4 regions of the Alkalihalobacterium sp. APHAB7 genome follow, and region 3 is predicted to be linked to each of the others. Evidence: riboswitches for the same ligand, from Rfam matches in the RefSeq annotation. Region 3 holds a riboswitch; each other region holds the start of a gene.

Region 1 (2,210 bases), on a different contig from region 3:
GGACGTGTCTTTTTTAACCGTTTCTCGAATAAATTGTATGTTGGTTTACTCGCTGTTAACGTCTTATTTTTAATTGTTAACCCGCAATCCTTTCCTAGTTATAAGGACATCTTTTTATTTGAAACGGTCATGCCAAGTTTGTTGTTATGGATGGGTGTTTCTTTGGTGCTTGTTTTGATCCATGAATTTGGACATATTTTAGCGGTTCGCTCATATGATTTACCCGCAAAACTCGGGATCGGACACCGACTATTTTTTGTTGTATTTGAAACGGATTTAACACCTGCATGGAAGCTCGCACCGAAACAAAGAAATAGATTGTACTTTGGCGGATTATGCTTTGATCAGTTGATGCTTTTTATCGCCTTAAGTCTGCAGCTCTTTTTCGGTGTGAATCACGGTTTGATTGCGGGAATTTTAGGGCTTGTCGTACTTGATATCTTCATTCGCACGATCTATCAATGTTGTTTTTACATGAAAACGGATTTATATTATGTGTTTGAAAATTGCACAGGTTGTTACAATGTGATGGAAAATGGGAGAAAGCTGTTAAGTCAGTGGTTGCCGTGGATCAAAAGCCCACCGGCGACGGAAACGTTTGCTGGCGAAGAGAAAACGGTGAAGCTGTATTCTATTTTTTTTGTAACGGGGATCTTATTAACTTGCAGTTTATTTCTCTTTTATTTTATTCCGCAAACAATCTACGCTTTTACGAAAATACTTCCAGGCTTTCTCCAACCGATTAGCGATCCTGTCTTTTGGGATGCAGCCGTTTTTGTTGGACAATTCGTGTTGATCCTCGGGTTATTGCTGTATTCGTGGATTAAAAATCGTGCGGAGGATGCGGTATAGGAATCAGAAGCACTGTTATACGATTTAATCAAAATTATGCCGATATATTGTAAGTTGCGCCGATAAAACTAAAGTTACGCCGATTTATCGTGAATTGCGCCGATAAAAGCAAAGTTACGCCGATTTATCGTGAATTTTTGCGGGGATATATTAAAAGTTACACCGATACTCATAAAAATTCTATTAAATGATACAAACATTTGAATTGATTTATATTTGATCAAGTTATAAAATAGATTAGAAAGATTTACCAAGAGAATATGCTCTACTAGGGGAGCCTGTCGTTCAGGCTGAGAAAAAAGGAACAGACTTTTTGACCCTCAGGACCTGATCTGGATGATACCAGCGTAGGGAAGTAGTTGAGTTTGAACTATGACTAGGTCCATATTTTTGACCTGGTTTTTTTGCATGCAGTTCTAGACTTTTTACATAAAATGGAGGGATTGTTATGGAATTAAGCAAACAAACGGTATTAATAACAGGAGCAAGTCGTGGAGTAGGAGCTGCATTGGCTAAAGCTTTTGTAAATGAAGGCGCAAATGTCGTAGTGAACTATTTTCAAAGTAAAGAAAAGGCAGAGGACTTGGCCCAGACATTAGGTGAAAAAGCGATCGCTATTCAAGCCGATGTAAGAGATAAGGATCAGGTCAATACAATGGTAGCTCAAGCAAAAGAATATTTTAACACGCCGGTTACAACGATCGTAAACAATGCGTTAATCGATTTTCAATTCAATCCTGTAGCTCAGAAAAATGCGTTTGAACTTCAGTGGGAGAATTTTAATACCCAGTTTGAGGGAAGTGTGAAGGGCTCACTAAATACGGTGCAGGCGTGTTTAGCCGACATGAAGGAAATTGGGTTTGGTCGTATTGTGAATGTAGGGACCAACTTAGTACAAAACCCAGTGGTTGCCTACCATGAGTACACAACCGGGAAGGCTGCACTCCTCGGATTTACGCGCAATTTGGCAAAAGAACTAGGGCAATACGGGATTACAGTCAATATGATCTCCGGTGGGCTTTTAAAAGAAACGGATGCTAGCAGCGTCACAACGGAAGAAGTGTTTGGTATCATTCAAGCTACAACGCCATTACAAAAAGTAACGACACCTGAAGAATTTGCTGAAACCGCTTTGTTCTTTGCATCCCCGTGGGCACGAGCAGTAACAGGCCAGAACTTAGTCGTTGATGGTGGATTGGTGATGGACTGATTCACCATCTACAGTCAATTATATGGGGAAATGAACAACAATTAGTCATAATTAGTTAAGATTGATTACAACCAATATCATTAATAGGAAAGTATCGTTTTACTTTAGAAATAGACTTTGCTAATTCAGCAAAGTTTATTTTTGCTTT
Region 2 (2,210 bases), on a different contig from region 3:
CCCATGTTAAGTCCTCAGCGACTCCATTTACTTTTTCAAGGGCTTGGTAGATAGGGACTGTACCTACTGGAACTGGACTGTTTCGAATAATCCATTCTCTTGTAGTATGTATATGTTTGCCTGTAGATAAATCCATGATTGTATCGGCACCCCAGCGGATCGCCCACGTCATTTTTTCAACCTCTTCTTCTATTGAGGAGCTGACTGCAGAGTTCCCAATATTCGCATTAATTTTTACGTGGAAGTTGCGTCCGATAATCATGGGTTCACTCTCGGGGTGATTAATATTCGATGGAATAATCGCCCTTCCACTCGCTACTTCAGATCGAACAAATTCAGGATCTAAACCTTCTCGGATCGCAATAAACTCCATTTCAGGTGTGATCATTCCTTTTTTAGCATAGTGGAGTTGGGTTACATTCTTCCCTTGCTTCGCTCGTAATGGTTTCCTGCTTGTTGTATCAAAGACTTCCACAGCTTTCGTTCTTTCAATATCAATAAAACCATTATCCTCGGGTTTTATATCACGACCCTCATAATATTCAACGTCACCACGATCTAATATCCATTGTTTGCGTAAACCAGGCAAACCTTTTCTTACATCTGATTGGTAGTTAGTGTCTGTGTAAGGCCCAGTCGTATCGTATACCCTAAACGGTTCATTAGGAATTTCTTCTCCATCAAATGAGGTTGGGCTTAGTTCAATTTCACGGAAAGGAACAGCAATAAAATCGTTTGTACTACTTTTCTCATAAACTTTCTTACTGTTTGGAAATGGGTTAAGAATTGACATAAAAAAATCCTCCTAAGTTTGATTTAAGTTCTTGATGATAGAACCGATCATGGAGGAGGGGGGTCACAATATAAGAAATTTCATCCTTTTTATAGCAGCAACAATTAAAAATCATTTGACTGTTATAAATGTCAACGACTTTAATAATATGCGCACACTATAAAAATAAAAAGACCGCTAGAAAGCGGTCGAATGGACATAAATATTCTTCAAATCCCTCCGCTAGCATTACCTAGATCAGGTTCACGGTCGACAACAGTATCAGTTGTCCTCTCAGCCCCTTGCTATGGAGCTCCCGTTTTCTTCAGTTGTACTATTAAATTAACACAAAGTTTTGGAAAAGAAAACAGTTAATTGGATCTATTTTCCTTTTCTTGTTGTTAAGAATAATTTATGAATATCGTTCTGGTGAGCAGGAGTTTTGCCAGGAAATGTCGAATATTGTTTGTTAATTTTAGCTCTTTATTCCTGTAAAGTGTTACTGTCACATGAAAATCCAACCATATGGGAGGGTTTTCTATCGATTAGCGTGAATGGGGAGAATGGGAAGGTTGAATAAACCAGTTGGTGATATATCCTTACATAGCCTACGATATCCAATTTATTCAACTTTGCAAACAGGTAAGGGCTATGATAAATTATGAATTATTGAAATATTAAGGGAACAGAAAAAAACTTTATAGGAGTTGGAGAAACGAGATGAGAGTAGCGAAATTCGGTGGAACATCAGTGGCGAACGCAGAGCAAATTCGTAAAGTGGCTTCAATCATTGCCGAGAACGAAGAAAGAAAATTTGTAGTCGTTTCAGCGCCCGGTAAGAGGGAATTAACAGATACAAAGGTTACGGATTTACTTATACAGTTAGCTGATGCCGTGTTAGAAAAGGGCGACGTTGAGAATGCTCTACGTGCCGTCGTAGGCCGTTATGAAGAGATTGCATTAGATCTCAATTTGTCAGCAGATATTATAGAAACGATTAAAGAGGATTTACAAGCCCGAGTAGCTTTTGATACTTCACATGAAGGGAAATTCATGGATCAAATGAAAGCGAGCGGTGAAGACAACAATGCAAAGTTAATCGCAGCTTACTTTCAAAGTACCGGAATTGAAGCGCAATATGTAAATCCAAAAGAGGCCGGGTTATTAGTGAGTGATGAACCTGGGAACGCTCAAGTTCTTCCGGAAAGCTACGATCATTTGTTCCAACTAAGGGAACGTCCAGGTGTGATTGTTTTTCCAGGGTTCTTTGGCTACTCTAAAGAAGGAACTTTAGTTACTTTCCCTCGAGGTGGATCGGATATCACAGGATCTATTTTAGCTGCAGGAGTGAAGGCAGATTTATATGAGAATTTCACAGATGTTGATTCGGTATTTGCTGCCAATCCAAAGATCGTTGAAAATCCTGTGAACATTAAGA
Region 3 (2,210 bases):
GATAAAACGTATTTTCAGTGGCTAACTAAAGATGAAGTTGCCTTTCTAGAATGGTCTTCGTTTGCTCCAAGCTTTTTTGCTCCAATCTATAAACACAATCTGGTGACAAAAACGACAGAAGAAATTTTAGAGGAAGTCATCGCATTTTTTACATTCGGTGAAAATGTTCTTGTCACAATCTCAGTCGATTCATTGGATGCTGAGCAATCCATTTATCATTTTTATCACGATAAAAATTTGGTAGCACAACTTGAGATACCAACGTTAAATACGTATTCAGAGCAGTGGTGGATACCGTTCCATCAATATGATGATAATAAGCACTCCTTTTATTATTTAAAACCGATGTATAGTGGCGATTTTTTGGATTACGACGAACCATTTGAATTAACTCAATTTAACGTTGAAACAGGTACTGAGGAGAAGATTGTGGATGTGGGTCTACAAGCTCCGATTAATTTGTCTCCAGATGGAAGCTTGATGTTATACGGGAACCAATTTGAGTGGTTAATTGATCTATCTAATAAAACCATTCATTCTCTAATCGAGTAAATGACCTTGTTCTTTTCAGTTGTAATCTATAAAAAATATGTCATAATGAAAAAGAGAAAATTTAATAGTGTGACTAGGGGTGCCTGTAACCAGGCTGAGAAAAAGGACATTCTTTTACCCTCGAACCTGATCTGGTAATCCCAGCGTAGGAAAGTCGAAGAATTGATTAGACATCAATATCTAACCGTAATCCGTCGTTGGATTGCGGTTTTATTTTTAGTGTGTTTTAAAAGCGTTTCTGCGGTATTGATAATTTTGCTTTGTCTTAAGCAAAGTAGATCTGTTAATTTACAAAGACATAATACTTTAAACAGTGAAAGGAGACATCAAGAAATGAAAGATTTTAAACTTTATACGATTACTGGTGAAGAATTTCACCCGGATCGGGATTTAGTAACGGTAATGGAACAAGCTATTATAGGTGGATCAGACATTATACAATTACGCGATAAAACAAATTCAAAAAAGGTTGTTTTTGAAAAAGCAAAGCAATTACGAGAGTTAACCCAAAAATATGGGGTAACATTTATTGTAAACGATCATATTGATGTAGCGCTCGCTGTGGATGCCGATGGAATTCATATTGGGCAAGATGATTTACCGATAGAAGAGGCAAGAAAAATCGTTGGAGAGAACAAGATTATTGGCCTTTCTACCCATGCGATTGAAGAGGCTCGGGAAGCTGAACGAGCGGGTGCTGATTATATTGGGGTAGGACCGATTTTTCATACAAACAGTAAAGTAGATGTAGTGGACCCCGTTACGACGGACTATATTCGTCAAGTAGTAAAGGAAATTACGATACCTTTTGTAGCTATTGGTGGAATTAAGCTTCATAACGTCGATCAAGTGATAGAGGCAGGGGCTGCACGTATTTGTGCGATTAGTGAAATTGTAGGGGCAGAAGATGTTTCATCTGTATGTCAACAGTTTATTGAAAAAATTAACCAAAAGGTGAAATCATAATGGAACTTTATGTGAATGGTGAAACGGTAGAATTAGAAGTAAGTACACTAGCAGAAATTGTTAAACATTATGGGCTTGAACAAAATTTAGTTGTTACTGAAGTGAATGGAGAAATCATTGATCGAAGTAACTGGGAGACTACCGTCGTTGAGTCAGGAATGAAAATTGAGTTAGTCCATTTTGTTGGAGGAGGATGATCATATGAACAACAGCAAAGACAAATTAATCATCGGTGGAAAAGAGTTATCTTCTCGATTTTTTATTGGAACAGGACGTTATCCTAATCCTTTTGTACAAAATGAGGCGATTAAAGCATCCGGTTCAGAAGTACTGACGTTTGCGATTAGGCGAGTTAATTTAGAAGCACCTGATGAAGATGCAATATTACAACATTTAGAAGGACAAACATTTACGTACTTGCCTAATACATCAGGAGCGAAAACAGCTGAAGAGGCGATACGTATTGCGCGTTTAGCAAAAGCAAGTGGTCTAAGTGACTGGATTAAGATTGAGATCAGTGTCAATGAGAAAACATTACTACCTGATCCAATTGAAACTTTAAAGGCAACAGAAGTTCTTGCCAACGAAGGATTTGTTGTCCTTCCTTATACTTCAGATGATCCTGTATTATGTAAAAGATTAGAGGAAGCGGGTGCTGCGGCTGTTATGCCTGGTGGTGCACCAATTGGAAC
Region 4 (2,210 bases), on a different contig from region 3:
CTTCATTAAATTTTAATTATGATTGAGTTATTATATCTAGTTGACCAATGCTATGTAAGTTTCTGTATAGATTAATTGGTTACTAGTTGATCAAAAATCGTAGATAATAATATTTCTCAATCAATTGACCCCAACTTCTTTACTTCTTTTCTGTATTACTACAGTTTGTTGTTTACACTTTTATAATATAACAGATAAATAGAAAACTCAACCACTTTTTTCACTTTTTTTGATCTTTTATAAATAGTCGTAATATTCAATCTTTTAAACAAATAGTTAAGAATTTAATTTTCCTTAACTTCTTCTATTTCCTTACAATACCATTAACTTCAGACTATTTTCATAAAGTAGCGGAAAAATATTACTCAATTACCGAAGCCCATTCCATAAAAAAATAAAATTCAACTAACTAACATTCCCTTCATACTGGGAATTCTATATTAACTGTTACAAAAAAAGCAAAACTCATTAATCTGTTATGAAACAGGTATTTTCATAACTCTTATTGTTTCAGTACTTTCTGATTTTTCGGTTGAGTTTCTACTGTAAGTGTGTTAATTTTGTACACAGAGTAGCAAATTAAATCTTAATATGAAATATCTACTAGGGGTGCTTTTTATTAGCTGAGACTGGCAAATGCCTAAACCCTTGTACCTGATCTAGATAATACTAGCGGAGGGAAGTGGATAGTCAGGACAGCGAATAAGGCAATGTTAAAACATTTAATTCGTACTGACTATTCAACCACTTCCCTCTCAATCGGAAGTGGTTTTTTTATGCTATTTAGGAGTAGTATCAGTTTTTCATTCTATTATTGAAAGGAGTGCGTATTTTGAACAAAACATCTATTGATCTACTACTTCACCAGATTGATGAACGAAAAGAGGAACTTGTTGATCTAGCCAAAACATTAATTCGCTATCAAACACCAAGCCCGCCTGCTCGAAATACTGCTGATGCACAAGGATTTATTGCTACATATTTAAATGACATAGGGTTTTCGATTGATAAGTGGGATGTATATGAAGGTGATCCTAATGTAGTTGGGGTTCTAACTGGAACAAAATCTACGGAATACAACAGCCTCCTTATTAATGGTCATATTGATGTCGCTTCTGTTGAAGAAGGAGAACAATGGGAGCAAGACCCTTTCACCCCTGTTGTAAAAGATAATATCTTGTACGGTCGTGGAGCTGCTGATATGAAAGGAGGTCTCGCCGGGTCTTTATTTGCTATTAAGCTACTAAAAGAAGCTGGAGTTACCCTTTCTGGCGACCTTACCTTCCAGTCGGTTATTGGTGAAGAGGTTGGTGAAGCAGGAACACTTGAGTGTTGTAAAAAAGGGTATGATGCTGATTTCGCTGTCGTAGTCGATACAAGTGACTGCCAAATCCAAGGGCAAGGTGGAGTCATTACCGGCTGGATTACAATACAAAGTGCACAAACATTTCATGATGCAAACCGTCGCAGTATGATCCATGCAGGTGGTGGTTTATTTGGAGCAAGTGCCATTGAAAAAATGACAAAAATTATTGAAGGATTAAAAGATCTTGAGCAACATTGGGCAGTTACAAAGTCATTCCCTGGATTTCCTGCTGGAATGACAACGATTAATCCAGCCGTTATTGAAGGTGGCCGTCATGCTGCTTTCATAGCTGATCGATGCGCCTTATGGATTACGGTACATTTTTATCCAAATGAAAATCATGAAGAGATTGCAAAAGAAATTGAAGAACATATTCTTAATGTTGCAAAAGCTGATCCATGGCTTAGAGAGAACCTCCCAACATTTCGTTGGGGCGGCTCATCTATGATTGAGGACCGTGGCGAAATCTTCCCTTCTCTCGCAATTGATGAGAAGCACGAAGGCCTTCAAACATTAGCTCATGTTCATCAATCAGTTCTTCATGAAAAGGCTACAATTGGGATGTCTCCTACAGTAACAGATGGAGGCTGGCTTGGAGAAGAAGGTATTCCTACCGTTATTTATGGACCTGGAAAACTCGAGCATGCTCATGCCGTAAATGAACAACTTTCAATTGACCAACTCGTTCAATTTACAAAAGTAATGACTCAATTCATTTACGAATGGTGTAATACGAGAAAGGTGGAAGGCTCCCGTTAATCGGCGACAAGCGCTGGAAGAACAGCAATTCGTGTCCTGCTTTTGGACACGATTGATGGACTGAAGCGACCTCGAGCCGACGGAG

What was found. A riboswitch is a leader RNA that binds a small molecule or an ion and turns the genes downstream of it on or off. The one in region 3 is predicted to bind thiamine pyrophosphate.
Region 1: linked by a shared signal. The riboswitch ahead of ACNSTQ_RS17650 (3-oxoacyl-ACP reductase) and the one ahead of thiE (thiamine phosphate synthase) in region 3 are both predicted to bind thiamine pyrophosphate.
Region 2: linked by a shared signal. The riboswitch ahead of thiC (phosphomethylpyrimidine synthase ThiC) and the one ahead of thiE (thiamine phosphate synthase) in region 3 are both predicted to bind thiamine pyrophosphate.
Region 4: linked by a shared signal. The riboswitch ahead of ACNSTQ_RS06910 (acetylornithine deacetylase) and the one ahead of thiE (thiamine phosphate synthase) in region 3 are both predicted to bind thiamine pyrophosphate.

Annotation. Positions count from the first base shown of each region.
Region 1 covers NZ_JBLWFS010000022.1:40,596-42,805, forward strand. The annotation lists gene ACNSTQ_RS17645 (peptidase) at 1-852, shown strand, start outside; TPP riboswitch at 1,113-1,223, shown strand; gene ACNSTQ_RS17650 (3-oxoacyl-ACP reductase) at 1,301-2,062, shown strand.
Region 2 covers NZ_JBLWFS010000007.1:132,953-135,162, forward strand. The annotation lists gene thiC (phosphomethylpyrimidine synthase ThiC) at 1-793, opposite strand, end outside; TPP riboswitch at 991-1,102, opposite strand; gene ACNSTQ_RS09640 (aspartate kinase) at 1,493-2,210, shown strand, end outside.
Region 3 covers NZ_JBLWFS010000002.1:7,010-9,219, reverse strand. The annotation lists gene ACNSTQ_RS02365 (hypothetical protein) at 1-552, shown strand, start outside; TPP riboswitch at 618-721, shown strand; gene thiE (thiamine phosphate synthase) at 886-1,518, shown strand; gene thiS (sulfur carrier protein ThiS) at 1,518-1,715, shown strand; gene ACNSTQ_RS02350 (thiazole synthase) at 1,720-2,210, shown strand, end outside.
Region 4 covers NZ_JBLWFS010000004.1:290,378-292,587, reverse strand. The annotation lists TPP riboswitch at 596-698, shown strand; gene ACNSTQ_RS06910 (acetylornithine deacetylase) at 833-2,125, shown strand.